DNA from 2 places in the Priestia sp. YIM B13486 genome. Region 1 is predicted to be linked to the other one. Evidence: riboswitches for the same ligand, from Rfam matches in the RefSeq annotation. Region 1 holds a riboswitch; the other holds the start of a gene.

Region 1 (8,302 bases):
GTCGTATAAGCAAGCACTAGTTGATTAAAATGATAGATGACAGTAAAGGGGATGGAAAAAACATAATGATTTAGTCATTTTTTCACACTAAAGAAAAATAGTCTAGATGATTCATTTTTAGCTAAGGACCCGGAATTTATACCGAACATAGCGACTGCTTTTTAAAACAAATAAAAGCTGATATCTTGTTTTTTGGTTATAGCATGTAAGGTTTTTATTACAAATTATTAAAGATTCTTATCTTTTTGCAAATACACATTGTATTTCATAGTTTTAACAATTATGATAAAAAAGCAAGTGTCAAAATAGGAAAATAGTTGAGCATGGAAAACGAAGCGATAAGCTTATTAATTTGAAAGAAAGGCAAGGTATATAGCTTTATGTGGGAAATTATTGTAGCAATCATTTTAGGGATTGTAGAAGGTTTAACAGAGTTTGCTCCTGTTTCGTCAACTGGGCATATGATTATTGTGGATGACCTGTGGTTAAATTCAAAAGAATTATTTTCATCTCCCGTAGCTAATACATTTAAAATTGTTATTCAGCTAGGGTCGATCTTAGCAGTAGTAGTTATTTTTAAAGATCGTTTCATTAATTTATTAGGATTGGGAAAAAAGCCAGCCGCTCCAATTGGACCGACAAATCGTTTGAATTTAATGCAAGTAATTGTTGGTCTGTTACCCGCAGGAGTGTTAGGTCTTTTGTTTGATGATTACATTGATGAACATTTGTTTTCTTTAAATACGGTGCTAATTGGCTTAGTAGTCGGAGCTGTATTAATGATTCTAGCAGATTTGTTTGGACCTAAACGTCCGCGTGTAGAGACGGTGGACCAAATGTCTTATGGACAAGCACTGGGTATAGGACTGTTTCAATGTATTGCTCTTTGGCCAGGTTTTTCTCGTTCAGGCTCAACGATTTCAGGAGGGGTTCTTCTTGGAATGAGCCATAAGGCAGCGGCAGATTTTACATTTATTATGGCAGTGCCAATCATGGCAGGAGCAAGTGGACTTTCATTGGTTAAAAACTGGCAGTATTTCACATCAGATGCACTACCGTTTTTTATTGCTGGTTTTATCAGCGCCTTTATTTTTGCGCTGGTGTCTATTCGCTTTTTCCTGAAATTAATTAATCGTATCAAATTAGTACCATTTGCACTATATCGAATTGTGTTAGCAGCTATTCTATATTTTGTATTTTTATAAAATAAACATGCGTGTTCTTTAGTCCCTTAAACTTCTAATAGAGACTCAAAGAGCAAGAAAAAGCTATTGCAACATTGCAATAGCTTTTTTGTATAAATATATATTATCGCCTTTTGAAAGCGTTTTATAAACATGGGTATTGACAAAACGTGTCGAAAAATAGTAAATTAATATTTGTGCAGTATAAAGTTAAGTAAAAGTAAGACTTCTGTTTAGTTTTATTGACTGTAAAAAACGTATGACAACGTATAGATCGTTTTAATTTTATAAAAACTGAATAATAAGCTTAATCGTATAGAGCGGGGGAATCATTATCGGCAGTAAAGCTGCCTTGGGGTGAATCCTTACAAAAGGTAGGAAACTCTCAATTCCGAATCCGACAGTTAACCCCGTTTGCTTTATTGAGAGAAAGAGCCCAAAATAGCGTAAGTAAAAGGCTGTTCTTTCTTAAGAATAGTCTTTTTTTGTTTTTTCAGAAAAGTATATACAAATGTCATACATCTTTGGGGAGGTACATCTATGAAAAAAATTCGTTTTGGTTTGGCTACGCAGATTTTTACCGGATTAATCCTCGGTGTTCTTGTAGGGGTAATTTGGTTTAACGATCCGCGTGTAGTAACATACCTACAGCCGCTAGGAGACCTATTTTTAAGATTAATTAAGATGATTGTTATTCCAATTGTTATCTCAAGCTTAGTCGTTGGAGTTGCAGGAGCAGGAAGCGGCAAACAGGTCGGAAAGCTCGGCGTTAAAACCATTCTCTATTTTGAAATTATTACGACTTTTGCAATTGTAATCGGTGTATTGGTTGCTAATATTTTTCATCCTGGGCAAGGTGTAGACATTCATTCAGCACAGAAGAGTGATATTTCACAATACGTTGAAACATCCGAACAGCAAGAAGGAAAGTCAGTGGCTGAAACTTTCTTACACATTGTTCCGACAAACTTTTTCCAGTCAATTGTTGAAGGAGACATGCTAGCAATTATCTTCTTTACAGTGTTATTTGCACTAGGAGTAGCGGCAATTGGGGAAAGAGGAAAGCCAGTTGTACAATTCTTCGACGGTGTTTCTCACGCAATGTTTCACGTGGTAAACCTTGTAATGAAAGTGGCGCCAATTGGTGTATTTGCTTTAATTGGTGTAACAGTTTCAAAATTCGGCTTAGATTCACTCCTTTCATTAGGAAAGCTTGTTATCTTAGTTTACTTAGCGTTAATTTTCTTCCTACTTGTTGTATTAGGAGGAATTGCGAAATGGGCAGGAATTAACATTTTCCACTTATTCCGCTATATGAAAGATGAACTGTTGTTAGCATACAGTACATCTAGCTCTGAGACAGTTCTTCCGCGAATTATGGAAAAACTTGAAAAGATGGGCTGTCCAAAAGCTATCGTATCGTTCGTTGTACCAATTGGTTATACATTTAACCTAGATGGTTCCGTTCTTTATCAAGCGATTGCAGCGTTATTCTTAGCGCAGGTGTATGGTATTGATTTAACGATCGTTCAACAGCTGACGCTCATTCTGGTATTGATGGTTACATCTAAAGGAATGGCTGCGGTGCCAGGAACATCATTTGTTGTATTACTGGCTACTCTTGGAACAATCGGCGTTCCGGCAGAAGGATTAGCCTTCATTGCTGGAGTAGACAGAATCATGGATATGGCACGTACGGTTGTTAACTTAGTAGGAAACACACTAGCAGCAATTGTGATGTCTAAATCTGAAGGCAAATTTGACCCTAAAAAAGGTACAGAGGTCATGAGAGCCGGCTAATTTATAAATTAAAAAGCTACTTATTCTATTCAAAAAATTAGAATAAGTAGCTTTTTTCATAATAATTCCTTTATTATTATGGAAATTGACCCTATAATATGTAACATCAGGTATAAATATATCCAAATTTTATTCTTACATAAAAGCAGTCACTGGTTCCTTTCTTTATCAATAAATATAGAGATAGCTTAGCTAGTTGGGGGATAGTAGAGTATGTGGAAAAAGCGAATATGGGTCATCGCCTCGATAGTAATCGTATGTTTGTTAATCCCTTACAGTTTACCGATTGTGTTTGCTTTATTAACAGCATTAGCGCTTGAGGGTATTGTTCAAAAATTGCATCAATCTTTTAAAATGAAGAGAGTCTACGCAGTGCTTATGACCTTCATTTTATATGTTGTTTCGCTCATACTTATTGGATTTTTTATTGTTCGGACAATCGTTACGCAAGTGGTTGCTCTTTCAAAGATAGCGCCTTCCTTTGTAAAAGAAATCTATGAAACCGCGATTTATCCAACTATTATTAAGTGGAAATACTATTCAAACGCTCTTCCTACAGAAGTGATTTCTTCTATCGAGCGCACGCTTGAAAAAACCGTAAATTCATTAGATTCTCTATTAAAAAGTACCGTGGAAATCATCATTAGCTTTGCTGCTACTGTTCCTGGGTTTCTACTAGAGTTTCTTATTTATTTAGTAGCGCTTGTATTTATCAGCCTTGAGCTGCCTGCTATTAAAAATAAAATTAAGTCATTTTTAACAGAAGAAACGAAATATAAGCTACAAGTTGTCATCACTCAGCTTATCCAAGCGGGGGTTGGTTTTATTAAGGCACAAATTATCTTAAGTGTCATGACGTTTGTAATGGCTTATGTAGGGCTTTGGTTATTAGATGTTCCGTATACCGCGCTGCTTAGTTTATTAATTGTAATTGTCGATATCTTACCAATCCTTGGGACGGGCTCGGTGCTCGTTCCATGGGGGATTTTTGCTCTTACGCAAGGGCATGACTCATTAGCAATCGGCTTATTTATTCTATTTGGAGTCATTACGGTAGTAAGACGTGTAGTAGAACCAAAAGTATTTTCTACAAATATGGGTATTTCACCTTTGGCTGCATTAGTTAGTTTGTACATTGGATTTAAACTTTTAGGCTTTGTCGGATTATTTTTAGGACCGGCTTTAGTTATTTTATACGATGCTCTTCGTAAAGTAGGTATTATTCAAATTAACTTTAAACTATAAAAGCGCTGGATAAAACTAGCGCTTTTTTTTATTGAAACTTTTGTAGTACGTAATACGTAAAGAGGGAAAGGAAAAAACTATGCCGCGTTGGTTTTTATCTATCAATCGGCTAAATTATAGTTTTGCAGTCTTAGATTTAATGACATGAGGAGGAGAATTTTTGTTAGAGTCGGTTTTACTTTCTTTAATTGAAGCGCTAAAACAGCTCTCTTATTTTGGCGTAATTCTAGCATTAACGTTTGAGTTTGTCCCGGCAGAGCTTGTTTTACCTTTAGTAGGGTATTGGGTGTACCAAGGTGATATGAACTTGTATCTGGCTATCCTTGCAGGTACAGTAGGCGGTGTTTGTGGACCGTTGACTCTTTATGCACTGGGACGTTACGGTGGACGACCGCTGATTTTAAAATATGGAAAATACTTTTTGGTGAAAGAAAAAGAAATTGACGCCGCCGATCGCTTTTTTAATAAGTACGGCAGCGGGGTTGCTTTTTTTGGACGCTTTATTCCAGGAGTGCGCACGGCTATCTCTTTTCCGTGCGGGATGGCAAAAATGAATGTATGGCTGTTTTCTATTTATACATTTGTGGCGATGCTTCCAGTAACGGCTATTTACGTATATTTAGGATATAAGTTAGGACCTAAGTGGAAAGAGGTGGGGCCGATTGTGTCTCAATATATGCAGCCTATTGGAATCGGAATTGTTGTTTTAATTGCACTGTTTTTTATCATTAAATATGTGCGGAATAAACAAGTAGGGCAGAGCTGATAAATCGAGGAAAAGAGTGAGGATATGTCAGAGTATGAGCAGTTAAGAGTAGAGTTACGAAAAATTGAAAAGTGGGAGAAAGACCAAAAAGGACTTTTTTTCTGGGAGCGGCTGGCTCGTTTGCCTTTTTCAGCTTTAGATAAAGTAACGCCAAAGTTCATTCATCAAAAAATAGAAAAATTATTAGATGAAATTGCTAAGTATGTTGATAATGGAGGCCAGTATTTAGCTAATACGTCTGCCACGCTAGAAAAAGCATCAGCACAATTACAAGAAAAGAAACAGCTTTCGATAGAGGATATTCAGCATTTATCTCTGCAAGAAATGGATGAATTGGCAGAGCATTTTATTGAAGTCCGAAAAAAGAATGCACAGCTTCAAGGAGCTACAACCGGTATAGGCGGGATTTTTACACTAGCTATTGATGTTCCTTTTGTATTAGGGCTTACACTTAAGACACTGCAAGAAGTGGCTGTTTCTTATGGTTACGACCCCACTGAGCAAGAGGAACGAATTTTCATGGTCAAATGCATGCAGTTTTCGTCTTCTGACATTGTAGGGAAACGTGCGATTTTAGAAGAATTAGCAAGCGGAAATCGAACGCAGAGCTTGCAGCAGCTGCAAGGGTGGAGAGAAGTGTTTCTAACCTACAGGGACAACTTGGGCTGGAAAAAGCTGTTCCAAATGATTCCTATAGCAGGAATGGTATTTGGAGCGTATATTAACAAACAAGCAATTAGCGATATAGGGGAAGTTGGAATGATGCTTTATCGTAAAAGACGTATTTTGGAAAAAGTCTCACAATCGCAAAAATAAAAAGAGACTGGTACGAAAGTATTTTAGTTGAAGAAAAATCCGAACGAGTTTGATTCTTGGTTGAGAATCAAATACGTTCGGATTTTTCCATTGGTATAGTAAATGTAGCTTTCATGTGTTAAGTCTATTTCCTTAATCAAAATGAAAAGTAGGAATGGTAATAGTATTTTTTCGTCTGGCAATCAGTAAATAAATAATTCCGATTATACTCCATACAATACCGATAAATAAGGATGTTTTTTCTAAGTTAAGCCACATAAAAAATAAAAATAAGCTGCCGAGTAAAGGCATAAGTACATATGAAATATATCCACTGAGAGATCGTTTGTTTTGTTGAATAAAATAATGGATAAAAACCGCTATGTTCACTGAACTGAACGCAATTAAAGCACCAAAATTAATTAAAGAGGTAGCTTTTTCAAGAGACAGACCTAGTGAAATTAAAGAGAGGCCACCAATAATCACTACGTTCCAAACAGGCGTCTTTGTTTTAGGGTGAATATAGCCAAAAATTCCCCGAGGCAGATAACCATCTTTCCCAATTGCATAGAGAAGTCTTGATGCACTCATATGTGAGACAAGTCCAGAAGCAATAGTTGAAGTCAAGGCCGCTGCTACAAAAATAGATTGAAAAAGCTGGCCACCAATTTTATAAGCGATCTCCGCTGATGCACCTTCTAAATCATGAAACAAAGAGGCTGAAGGGAAAAGAAGCTGCGCAGAGTAAGAAACCGTGATAAATAAGGCGCCTCCCGTACACGCAATAATAAGAATCCCTTTAGGAATGGTTTTCTCAGGCTTAAGTGTTTCTTCGGCCATAGTGGTTACAGCATCAAATCCTAAAAAAGAAAAGCATAAAATAGCTGCTCCGTTTAATAACAGAGATATAGAGGCCGATTCACTTATAAACGGTTTAAATGATAGCTCTTGGCCTTGAGTTGTAGCACTTAAAATAATAAAGATAATAGCGACTAAAATTTGAAAAGCAACTAATAGCGTACCAAAAGAAACGGTTAAATGAACGCTGAAAATATTTATTATGGTCATGATGACAACAAAGCTGATAATCCATACGGCCTTTGGAACACCTGGAAACAGAGAGCTTAGGTAAATATTTGTCAAAAGCGCATTAATCATTGGCAGAAATAGATAATCAAGAAGAGCCGTCCATCCTACCAAAAAACCAATGTTTGGATTCATTACTTGCTGTGCGTATGTATAAGAGGAACCAGCTCCGGGAAAAGCTTTTACCATCCTTCCGTAACTAATGGCTGTAAATAAAATAGCGATCAACGTGAATGCATAAGCGCCTGAAACATGTCCATCTGTTGATTCAGTTACAATGCCAAATGTATCAAAAACGGCCATAGGTGCCATGTAGCCTAACCCTATCACAACGATATGCCATAATTTTAGTTGTTTAAGAAGAGAAGGTTCATGATTCATATTTGTCATCCTTTCTGTGTATAATCATTCTGCATTATTTATTATTATACTATATTATTAAATTTGTCATCTTTTTTTGAAAAAGAAGAGAAAATTGCGGGCTAAGAGATAAAGAGCATTTAATTGATTACTAGATAAAGCAAAAAAATGCTTTTTTTCACTTTGATTTTTACCATTGAGTCTAGAAAGTATTTTACATAAAATGAAAGAAAGTAAAAAAGCTTCGTTTAGGTGATCTACTTGTAATAAATACGAAAATAAATTTTTGAATGCGGTTACATTTTTGTTGGTGTACAAAATTAAGAATGATGGTGAAGGAGATGAAGGAAGTGATTGCTACACCCTATATAAACTTGGAGATAAACAAGGAACCAGGTGTGCATGTCGTATTGGATGAAACAAAAAAAGATGGTGTTTACTTTATTAAATTAACGGTCAAGTCGGTTAAAAAAAGAATTCTTCCAAAAATGAAATTAAAATGGAGCGTTCCATTGTTAGATATCCAACTGTATAAATCTTTACAAACTAGTAAGGGCGATGTGAATGCCTCTTTTGTTCATTGTTTTATGAATAAGAATGGTTCTAACCGCTACACCATTGCATGTTCAGACATACGTCATCCTATTCTGTGTGCTCCTAATTGGAAAGACATGTGTTTAGATGTAGAAATGACCTTATTTAGTGAAAGCACTTGGTCTCTTCATAGCTATGAAACTGAACTGCGAGTAGACACAAGAATAGTTGAAACAGAAGAGTTATTCAAAGGTTTAGCGAAATGGTATGAGAGAAAAGAGATTAATCTAGCATCTGCTTTTGAGCATGCAACGGCAATAGATGAAAAAGGAAATGTCTCGTTAGATATTTGATGGTAAGGAGAGGAATAAAATGGGGATCTTATTTAATGAAGGTACAAAGGAATTTCACCTGCAGGGACGCGATGTAAGTTATATCTTTTCAGTGTTGAGAAACGGGCAGCTCGGTCACTTGTACTATGGAAAAAAGCTTAAGCACCGTTCATCTTTTCAGCATTTTTTACGTGTAGAAA
Region 2 (8,302 bases), on a different contig from region 1:
CAAATCGTGGGTGTTTCAAGCAACCGTACACAAATGGATGTTAGCTCAATTTTTTATCGTAAACCTTATTACTTTAGCAATTAATACAAGCTGCTTATTCCTTCTTGTACACTATACACCTGCTAATCCAATAATCGGACAACTGTTGTCTACTTGTATAGGAATGTTTATCAATTTTTTCCTTAATAAATTATGGACGTTTAAGCACACAAACAATCACTCGATAGGAGGTAAAGCATGAAAGAACTAATTTCAATCGTGGTACCTATGTATTTTGAAGAAGAAGTAGCTAATGAATGCTACAATCGCTTGCTTTCCGTCATGCATAAAAACCACATTAACTATGAATTCATTTTCGTCAATGACGGCAGCACCGACCGAACAATTGAAATCTTGAAAAACGTAGCGGCTATGGATTCTAACGTAAAAGTTATTGATTTCGCTCGTAATTTCGGGCACCAAACTGCCGTAACAGCAGGCATTGATTATGCTCAAGGTGATGCCATCGTTATTATTGATGCGGACTTACAAGATCCGCCAGAAATGATTCCCGAATTAATTGCTAAATGGCAGCAAGGCTATGAAATTGTATATGCAAAGCGCAAGAAACGAAGCGGAGAGACCTTTTTTAAATTAGCCACGGCTAAGTATTTTTATCGCTTTTTAAATTATATGTCCGATATCGAAATCCCTAAAGACACGGGAGATTTTCGTATTATCGACCGAAAAGTAGCGGATGTATTCAAAAAAATGACTGAACGTAATCGTTTTGTACGAGGAATGATGTCTTGGATTGGCTTCAGGCAAACATATGTAGAATATGAGCGCGATGAACGTTTTGCTGGTGAAACAAAATATCCTTTAAAAAAGATGATCAAGTTTGCTTCAGATGGAATTATTGGGTTTTCAACGAAGCCTTTGCGTTTAGTAATGGTTATTGGCTTATTATCGGTTTTTGTATCACTTTTAGTTTTAAGTTATTCGATTGTTGTTTGGCTGATAGGTAAAAATATTCAGCCTGGCTGGACTTCTATTATGGTAGCTATCACCTTCTTTAGCGGTATTCAGCTACTTGGTTTAGGTCTAGTCGGACAATACATCGCAAGAATTTACGATGAAAGTAAAAATAGACCTATTTACGTTGTACGTGAAACCATTAACTTCTCGAAAGCTTCAACAGATTCTCCAAACGTACGTGAAAAAGTATATAGCTAAAAAAACAAGGAAGAAAACAGTTGTTTTCTTCCTTGTTCTTATTCTTTTTGAAGCTGTAAATCACTTGGCGCCCAGTCCGGAATTCCATCATCTTCATCAAATTCAATAATGACATCCGTTACTCCTTTTTCCTGTAAAATACGATTTTCCAGACGATCTTTAATATCATCAGCTTCTGCCACTGTTAAAGAAGGATCAATTTCTACTTTTAATTCAACGTGAAGCTCTTCTCCTTCTTTCATCACCATTAATGTTTGAATATCACGCACTTGTACATCTTGCATGACAATCGCGCCAATTTTTATTTCCATTTCTTTATCTGCTTCACCAAGCGCTCCAGCAGCATTATCTAAAAATACTCGTCCTACTACAAAAAACATCATAAGCCCAATTAAAATAGAAGCAATTCCTTCAGCTTGGTGAAAAGGTGTAAACCGTGAAATGAAAACGGCTATTAACGCCAATACGCCTCCTCCAGTAGCTACCAGATCTTCCATAAAGACCAGCTTGGTTGCTGGCTTTGCTTTCTTTAAATGAACAAAGCTTTGCGTAAAAACATTGACCTCTGCGGTATTCATTCCGACATCGTGCAAAATTTCTTTCATCGCCTTAAATAGGACAAACATCTCAAGTAACACCGAGATGCCAAGTACTGCAATATTTAAAATAAAGCCTGAAGACTTCGTGGGATGAAGAATGTGGTGATATCCTTCTTTAATCGTTTCAAACGCCATAATCCCTACTACAAGAACCGCTCCTAATAGAACGAGATTAACCAATCGGCCGAAACCATTTGGAAATCTTTTGGTCGGGGCTTTTTTACTTAATGCCGAACCTATAAAGACAAAAAACTGATTAGCTGCATCTCCTAAGCTGTGCATCGTTTCAGCAAACATTGCTACATTCCCTGTTAAAGCGAAAGCAATTCCTTTAATGATAGAGATAATGGTATTAACTACAGCGGCCATGATGGCCGATTTATTTCCCTTTCGCAACAATTTAATTAATTCACTCATACAATCCCTCCGTTTGCGCCTTTGATGAGATTCGATTACGGTTAGTGTATGTGAATTTAAAAATTAAAAACCTCCAACATACAAGTTGGAGGTTTTTAGTCATGTTTCATTATTTTTTAAAACGGTACGGTACAGTTGTAACAATTACATTTTTACGGTAAAGCAAATGTGCTTTTAACAGCAGACTGGACTGATTGTGAAGGATATTTTGCCAGCTTTTTTTCGTAATGAATTGCGGAATAACGACCGTAATAGCCATATTATTTTCCCGGGCTTTTTCCTCAGCCATATCGATGAATCGAAACAGCGGCCGCACTAAGCTGCGGTATTGAGAATGAAACGTAACAATACGAATATCAGGCTGCCACTTCTCCCACTTCTCTTCCATTCTCTTTTCGCTTTCTCGATCAAAGGCTACATGTACTGCAATAACGGTATCGCCAATCGTTCTTGCATAATTTAATGAATTTTCTACTACCTTTGTCATTCCTGCTACAGGAACAATGACCACACTTCCTTCAAGCTTTCCAATCTTTTCTCCTTGCTTAATGCGAAGCTGCTCTCCTACCGCTTCATAATGCGTATGAATGCGATGAAAAATATAGACAATAACCGGTAAGAAAATGAGCACGGACCATACTTGTGAAAACTTCGTTGTAAACAAAATAATTAGCACAGTTAAGGTAATGAGGGCACCAATTAAGTTAATGGTTAGCTTCCCTTGCCAGCCGGCCGGCTTTTCTCTAAGCCATTTGACAATCATGCCTGTTTGAGAAAGCGTAAATGGAATAAACACCCCGACTGCATAAAGAGGAATTAATTGTTCAGTCGCTCCTTTAAAAGCTACAATTAAGACAATAGAAGCAATCCCAAGGGTCACAATTCCATTTGAATAGCCTAGTCGATCGCCACGAATTTGAAACATTCTTGGCATGTATTTATCAGACGATAAGTTGACAGCTAGCAAAGGGAAAGCTGAAAAGCCCGTATTCGCCGCTAGCACTAGAATTAGAGCTGTTGTGCCTTGAATAAAATAATAAAATCCATTTCGTCCAAACACACTCGATGCAATTTGTGATACAACCGTTTCATCTGCTTTTGGAGAAATGCCAAGCCAATAAGCTAAAAACGTGATGCCAGAAAATAAAACGGCTAAAATACCGCCCATCAGCATTAATGTATGAACAGCATTTTTTGCACCTGGCTCTTTAAAGTTAGGCACTGCATTTGAAATAGCTTCTACACCTGTTAATGCTGAACAGCCTGACGAAAAAGCTTTTAATAATAAAAACAAACTAATACCTGGCACTACTGTACCGAGAGAGGGATGAAGCTCAGGTGAAACTTGACCTGTCGCTATTTTAAACAAGGCTACCGCTATTAACAAAATAAGAGCAATAACAAATAAATAAACCGGATAAGCTAATACGGAAGCGGATTCTGTTACACCACGTAAATTTAAGACGGTAATAAAAATCACCAGCAAACACGCAATTACTACATTGTAATGATGCAGCGTTGGAAAAGCCGAAGTTAAAGCATCGGTTCCTGCTGAAACACTCACAGCAACTGTTAAAATATAATCCACCAACAGTGATCCTCCAGCGATAAGTCCAGGATTTTCTCCTAAATTGGTTTTCGAAACAATATAAGCTCCTCCGCCTTGCGGATACGCATAAATAATTTGGCGATATGAAAGAATTAAAGCCGTGAGCAGAACCAATACCCCAAGCGCAATTGGAATCGAATACCAATAGGCAAGGACGCCGACTGTTGCAAGTACAATCAAAATTTGTTCTGTTCCATAAGCCACTGAAGATAAGGCATCTGATGATAAAATAGCCAGTGCTTTAAGCTTACTAAGCTTTTGATCGCCTAACTCTTTTGTTTTAAGCGGCTTTCCAATCAATAATCTTTTGAGAACTGAATAGTTCACGTAATTTCCCTCCGATGATTGCTTAGCTACTATTTACTGTCGTTGCTAAGCTCCGTTACAAGTTCACGAATAAGTGATATTATCCCTTAAAAATACCTTTTTATGTTAAAAAAGCGCACAAAAAAAACACTAAGGGTTCTCAGCGTTTTTACACAGCTTAAACCTCCTCTCCAAAACGCTTATGGGGTTAGCTGTCGGATTCGGGCTATGAGAGTAGCCCTACCTTTAAAAAAGGATTCACCCCAAGTGACAATGCACAAATTTGGGTCCCCCACTTCTGACGAATTAAGCGATAACAGGTCAATATAATTTTCGGTTAAATGGTATGATCGATAACATGTTTCTTTCATAACTATCCTTTGTTCTTAGATAATATACTCCCGTACAAATGGTTTGTAAAGCATTATTTTACGCAAACCATAAAATAGTGCTTAAGGCGCTTTTAACAGAAAAACAAAAGGTCTTCTGCCCGCTTACAGAAGACCTTTTTGCTTTAACTTTTTGCTTTTAAAACGGCTGCTAGCTTGTTTTTCGTTTGAGGACCATAAATACCATCCACATCATAAGGAAGATACACAAGCTGAAAACGTCTGACTGCATCTTTCGTTTGAACTCCATATATTCCGTCTACTGAACCTACTTTAAAATTCACCGCGTTTAATGCTTTTTGAAGCTGCTTCACGGCTTCTCCAGAATCACCTTGTTTTAAAATTCCATTTGGAAGTGGATATTGTTCCGAAGGTGGAGTTGGTGACGGTGTTGGAGATGGGTTTGGTGAAGTCCCTGAAGGAATAACAATTGTTTTTCCAACCTGTAGTGTTAAAGGATCAGAAAGCCCTGTATTCGCTTCTTGAAGCGCTTGTACTGTTATGTTGTACTTCTGTGCAATACTGTAAAGCGTATCTCCTTGCTTGATCGTATACGTTTTTGTACCTGGTTCAGAAGGTGATGGATTCGGAGTTGGTGTTGGATTGGGGTTTGGAACTGCACGACGAGGTAAATTCAAATAGACGGCAATTCCTTTTGCATACGATTCACCCATGCTTTTTAAAAAAGCTTCGTTTTGGAGAAGTGCTGCATCGGTGCGGTTATCAATAAAGGCTATTTCAGTTAGTACTGCGGGCATATTTGTTAAGCGAAGCACCGCATAATTGGCTGATTTTCGACCGCGATTCGGATGATTATACGACAGCAGCGTTGGCTGTACTTGGCCGTGGACAATTGATTGAAACGTTTTACTGGCATTGCTAGCGCTTCTATAAACATAATCTTCATATCCTGTTCCTCCACCGGCATTTACGTGAATAGACATAAATACATCTGCTCCCCACGAATTAGCTTGAGAAGCGCGCTGAGATAACGATAAAAAAGTATCTGTGGTACGAGTGGTTTTAATCGTAAAGTCACTGTAGGTGCTATTTAAATAGCTTATTAAATATTGTTGAATTTTTAAAACTAAGTTTTTTTCATACAGTCCGTTCGCTCCAACTGCTCCTGCATCTGCCCCACCATGTCCTGCATCTAGATAGATTTTTTTCATATTACTTGTCCCTCCTTATTGTTAACATATGTATAGGGGCAAAAAGTGCTACGTATACTAGCCTACTAAGTAGAAATTTACTAAAAAAAGAACCGCTACTCAAAGGCAGCGGTTTATTCTGCGTTGTAGACAGAATATTAAATAGGGATAGCTCTCAAGGAGTGACAGCTATATGCAGAGTGTTGATTCGTTGATTAAATGATAATAATTATCATTTTCATTTGAAGTATACACTAAAAGGAAAGTTTTGTCTATTCTATTATGAGAACGGGCCTATTTAAAAAGCAGAACGCCTATAACAATGAGAATAATCCAAATTGGAATGCTGATTAATATGCCTATTACTAAACCTTTAAAAAAATTTCCTTCTTGCATTTTCATTCCATTCCTCTCCAACAGTATTTTCTAATGATACTACGACTGGCTGAAAATTCTTTGAAGTTATACTGAAGTGCAGAGTGAACACATAAACAATCTCTCTATCTGTTATACACTACTTTTACATATAGATTCAATGAGACAAAAAGCTTATCCTTTTTAATTCTTATAACCAAATTCTTTCCTGTATCTAACAAAACCATAAAAAAGCCTCCTGTAAATTGTACGACAGGCAGCTATACTTGTTTTATGAACAGCTTAGTTCGATATTTAATATGCGCAATGTTATTCATTTTGAAAAACAAAAAAAGTCCGAGAGAACGTATAAACGATCTCTCGGACTTTTAGGAATTAATATTGGCTCATGTATTGGTCACGTTCCCAAGGATGAACTTGTGTACGGAACATATCCCATTCGATTTCTTTCGCTTCAACGAAGTGCTCTGCTAAGTGTTCACCTAATGCAGAAACCATAACTTCGTTTGATTGGAAGCTATCTAAAGCTTGAGCTAATGTTGCAGGTAAATCTACGATACCTTCTTCAATACGCTCTTCTTTTGTCATTACATAGATATTACGATCGATAGGTTTTGGAGCTTCAAGGTTGTTCTTGATTCCATCTAAACCAGCTTTTAATAGAACAGCCATTGCTAAATATGGGTTAGCAGCTGGGTCTACGCTACGTACCTCAACACGAGTTCCTACGCCGCGAGAAGCTGGGATACGGATTAATGGGCTACGGTTGCGAGCAGACCATGCAACGTAACAAGGAGCCTCATATCCAGGCACTAGACGCTTATAAGAGTTTACAGTAGGATTTGTTACTGCTGTAAAGCTGTGTGCGTGCTTGATGATACCTGCGATAAATTGACGAGCAGTATCACTTAGCTCTAGATTACCGTTTTCATCATAAAATGCGTTTTGACCATCTTTAAATAATGAAACGTTACAGTGCATACCTGAACCATTCACACCAAATAATGGTTTTGGCATAAATGTAGCATGTAAGCCATGTTTACGTGCAATTGTTTTTACAACAAGTTTGAACGTTTGGATATCATCACAAGCTTTTAATGCAGCAGCATATTTGAAGTCAATCTCGTGTTGTCCAGGAGCTACCTCATGGTGAGATGCTTCAATTTCAAAGCCCATTTCTTCAAGCTCTAATACGATGTCACGACGGCAGTTTTCACCAAGGTCAGTTGGCGCTAAGTCGAAGTAGCCACCTTTATCATTTAATTCTAATGTAGGTTCGCCTTTTTCGTCTAATTTGAATAAGAAGAACTCTGGCTCAGGTCCAAGGTTAAAATCAGTAAATCCTAACTCTTCCATCTCTTTTAACACACGTTTTAAGTTATTACGTGGATCGCCATCAAACGGAGTTCTATCTGCATTGTAGATGTCACAAATAAAACGTGCTACTTTACCTTTTTCAGATGTCCAAGGGAAAATAACAAATGTATCAATATCCGGGAATAGGTACATATCTGATTCTTCAATACGTACAAACCCTTCAATAGAAGAACCGTCAAACATCATTTTGTTGTCTAACGCTTTTTCTAATTGACTTACTGGAATTTCAACGTTTTTAATTGTTCCTAAAATGTCAGTGAACTGAAGACGAATATACTTTACATTCTCTTCTTGAACTTTGCGGAAAATATCTTCTTTTGTGTACTTTGCCATCGTGTGATCCTCCCCTAAATCTCTATATAATATTTATAATCTATACCCCTCATATACGAACGGCATAAATATTGATAACTTTATTAATGAAAGAACCTGGACATATCTCCTTGATTTAAAGTTGCTCGATTAAAACGGCCTGCTTGCATAAGTTCTGCACGAAGCATTTTTCGCAATTCATCGTCCGTTAATTCTGGCTTTGCTGTTGCTGCCACAACTTTTTCTTCTTGCTTATGCCCTTTTTGCTCCTTTTGAAGATGAAACAGCTGCTTTACACCTGCTAAGTTTACACCTTGTTCAATAAGATCACGGATTTCAAGCAGCTTATCAACATCGTTAAATGAGAATAATCGTCGATTTCCCTCTGTTCTTACTGGTGCAACTAATTCATGTTCTTCATAGTAGCGAATTTGGCGAGCCGACAACTCAGTTAACTGCATCACAATTCCAATTGGGAAAAGTGGCGTATTTCTTCGAATGTTGTCACTCATTTCAGTTCCTCCTTTGGATTAACTATTTACATTGTATGCT

The links. A riboswitch is a leader RNA that binds a small molecule or an ion and turns the genes downstream of it on or off. The one in region 1 is predicted to bind cyclic di-AMP.
Region 2: another riboswitch for cyclic di-AMP. It lies ahead of ACFX4G_RS00190 (APC family permease); the one in region 1 lies ahead of ACFX4G_RS27585 (glutamate/proton symporter GltT).

What each region holds. Positions count from the first base shown of each region.
Region 1 covers NZ_JBHZOZ010000023.1:17,401-25,702, forward strand. Annotated here, with positions in the region: gene ACFX4G_RS27580 (undecaprenyl-diphosphate phosphatase) at 381-1,205, shown strand; cyclic di-AMP (ydaO/yuaA leader) riboswitch at 1,479-1,618, shown strand; gene ACFX4G_RS27585 (glutamate/proton symporter GltT) at 1,725-2,984, shown strand; gene ytvI (sporulation integral membrane protein YtvI) at 3,198-4,229, shown strand; gene ACFX4G_RS27595 (DedA family protein) at 4,390-4,995, shown strand; gene ACFX4G_RS27600 (EcsC family protein) at 5,020-5,811, shown strand; gene ACFX4G_RS27605 (APC family permease) at 5,944-7,257, opposite strand; gene ACFX4G_RS27610 (hypothetical protein) at 7,578-8,123, shown strand; gene ACFX4G_RS27615 (alpha-galactosidase) at 8,143-8,302, shown strand, end outside.
Region 2 covers NZ_JBHZOZ010000001.1:36,233-44,534, forward strand. Annotated here, with positions in the region: gene ACFX4G_RS00175 (GtrA family protein) at 1-241, shown strand, start outside; gene ACFX4G_RS00180 (glycosyltransferase family 2 protein) at 238-1,215, shown strand; gene ACFX4G_RS00185 (cation diffusion facilitator family transporter) at 1,254-2,231, opposite strand; gene ACFX4G_RS00190 (APC family permease) at 2,341-4,167, opposite strand; cyclic di-AMP (ydaO/yuaA leader) riboswitch at 4,329-4,469, opposite strand; gene ACFX4G_RS00195 (N-acetylmuramoyl-L-alanine amidase) at 4,661-5,707, opposite strand; gene glnA (type I glutamate--ammonia ligase) at 6,437-7,771, opposite strand; gene ACFX4G_RS00205 (MerR family transcriptional regulator) at 7,855-8,262, opposite strand.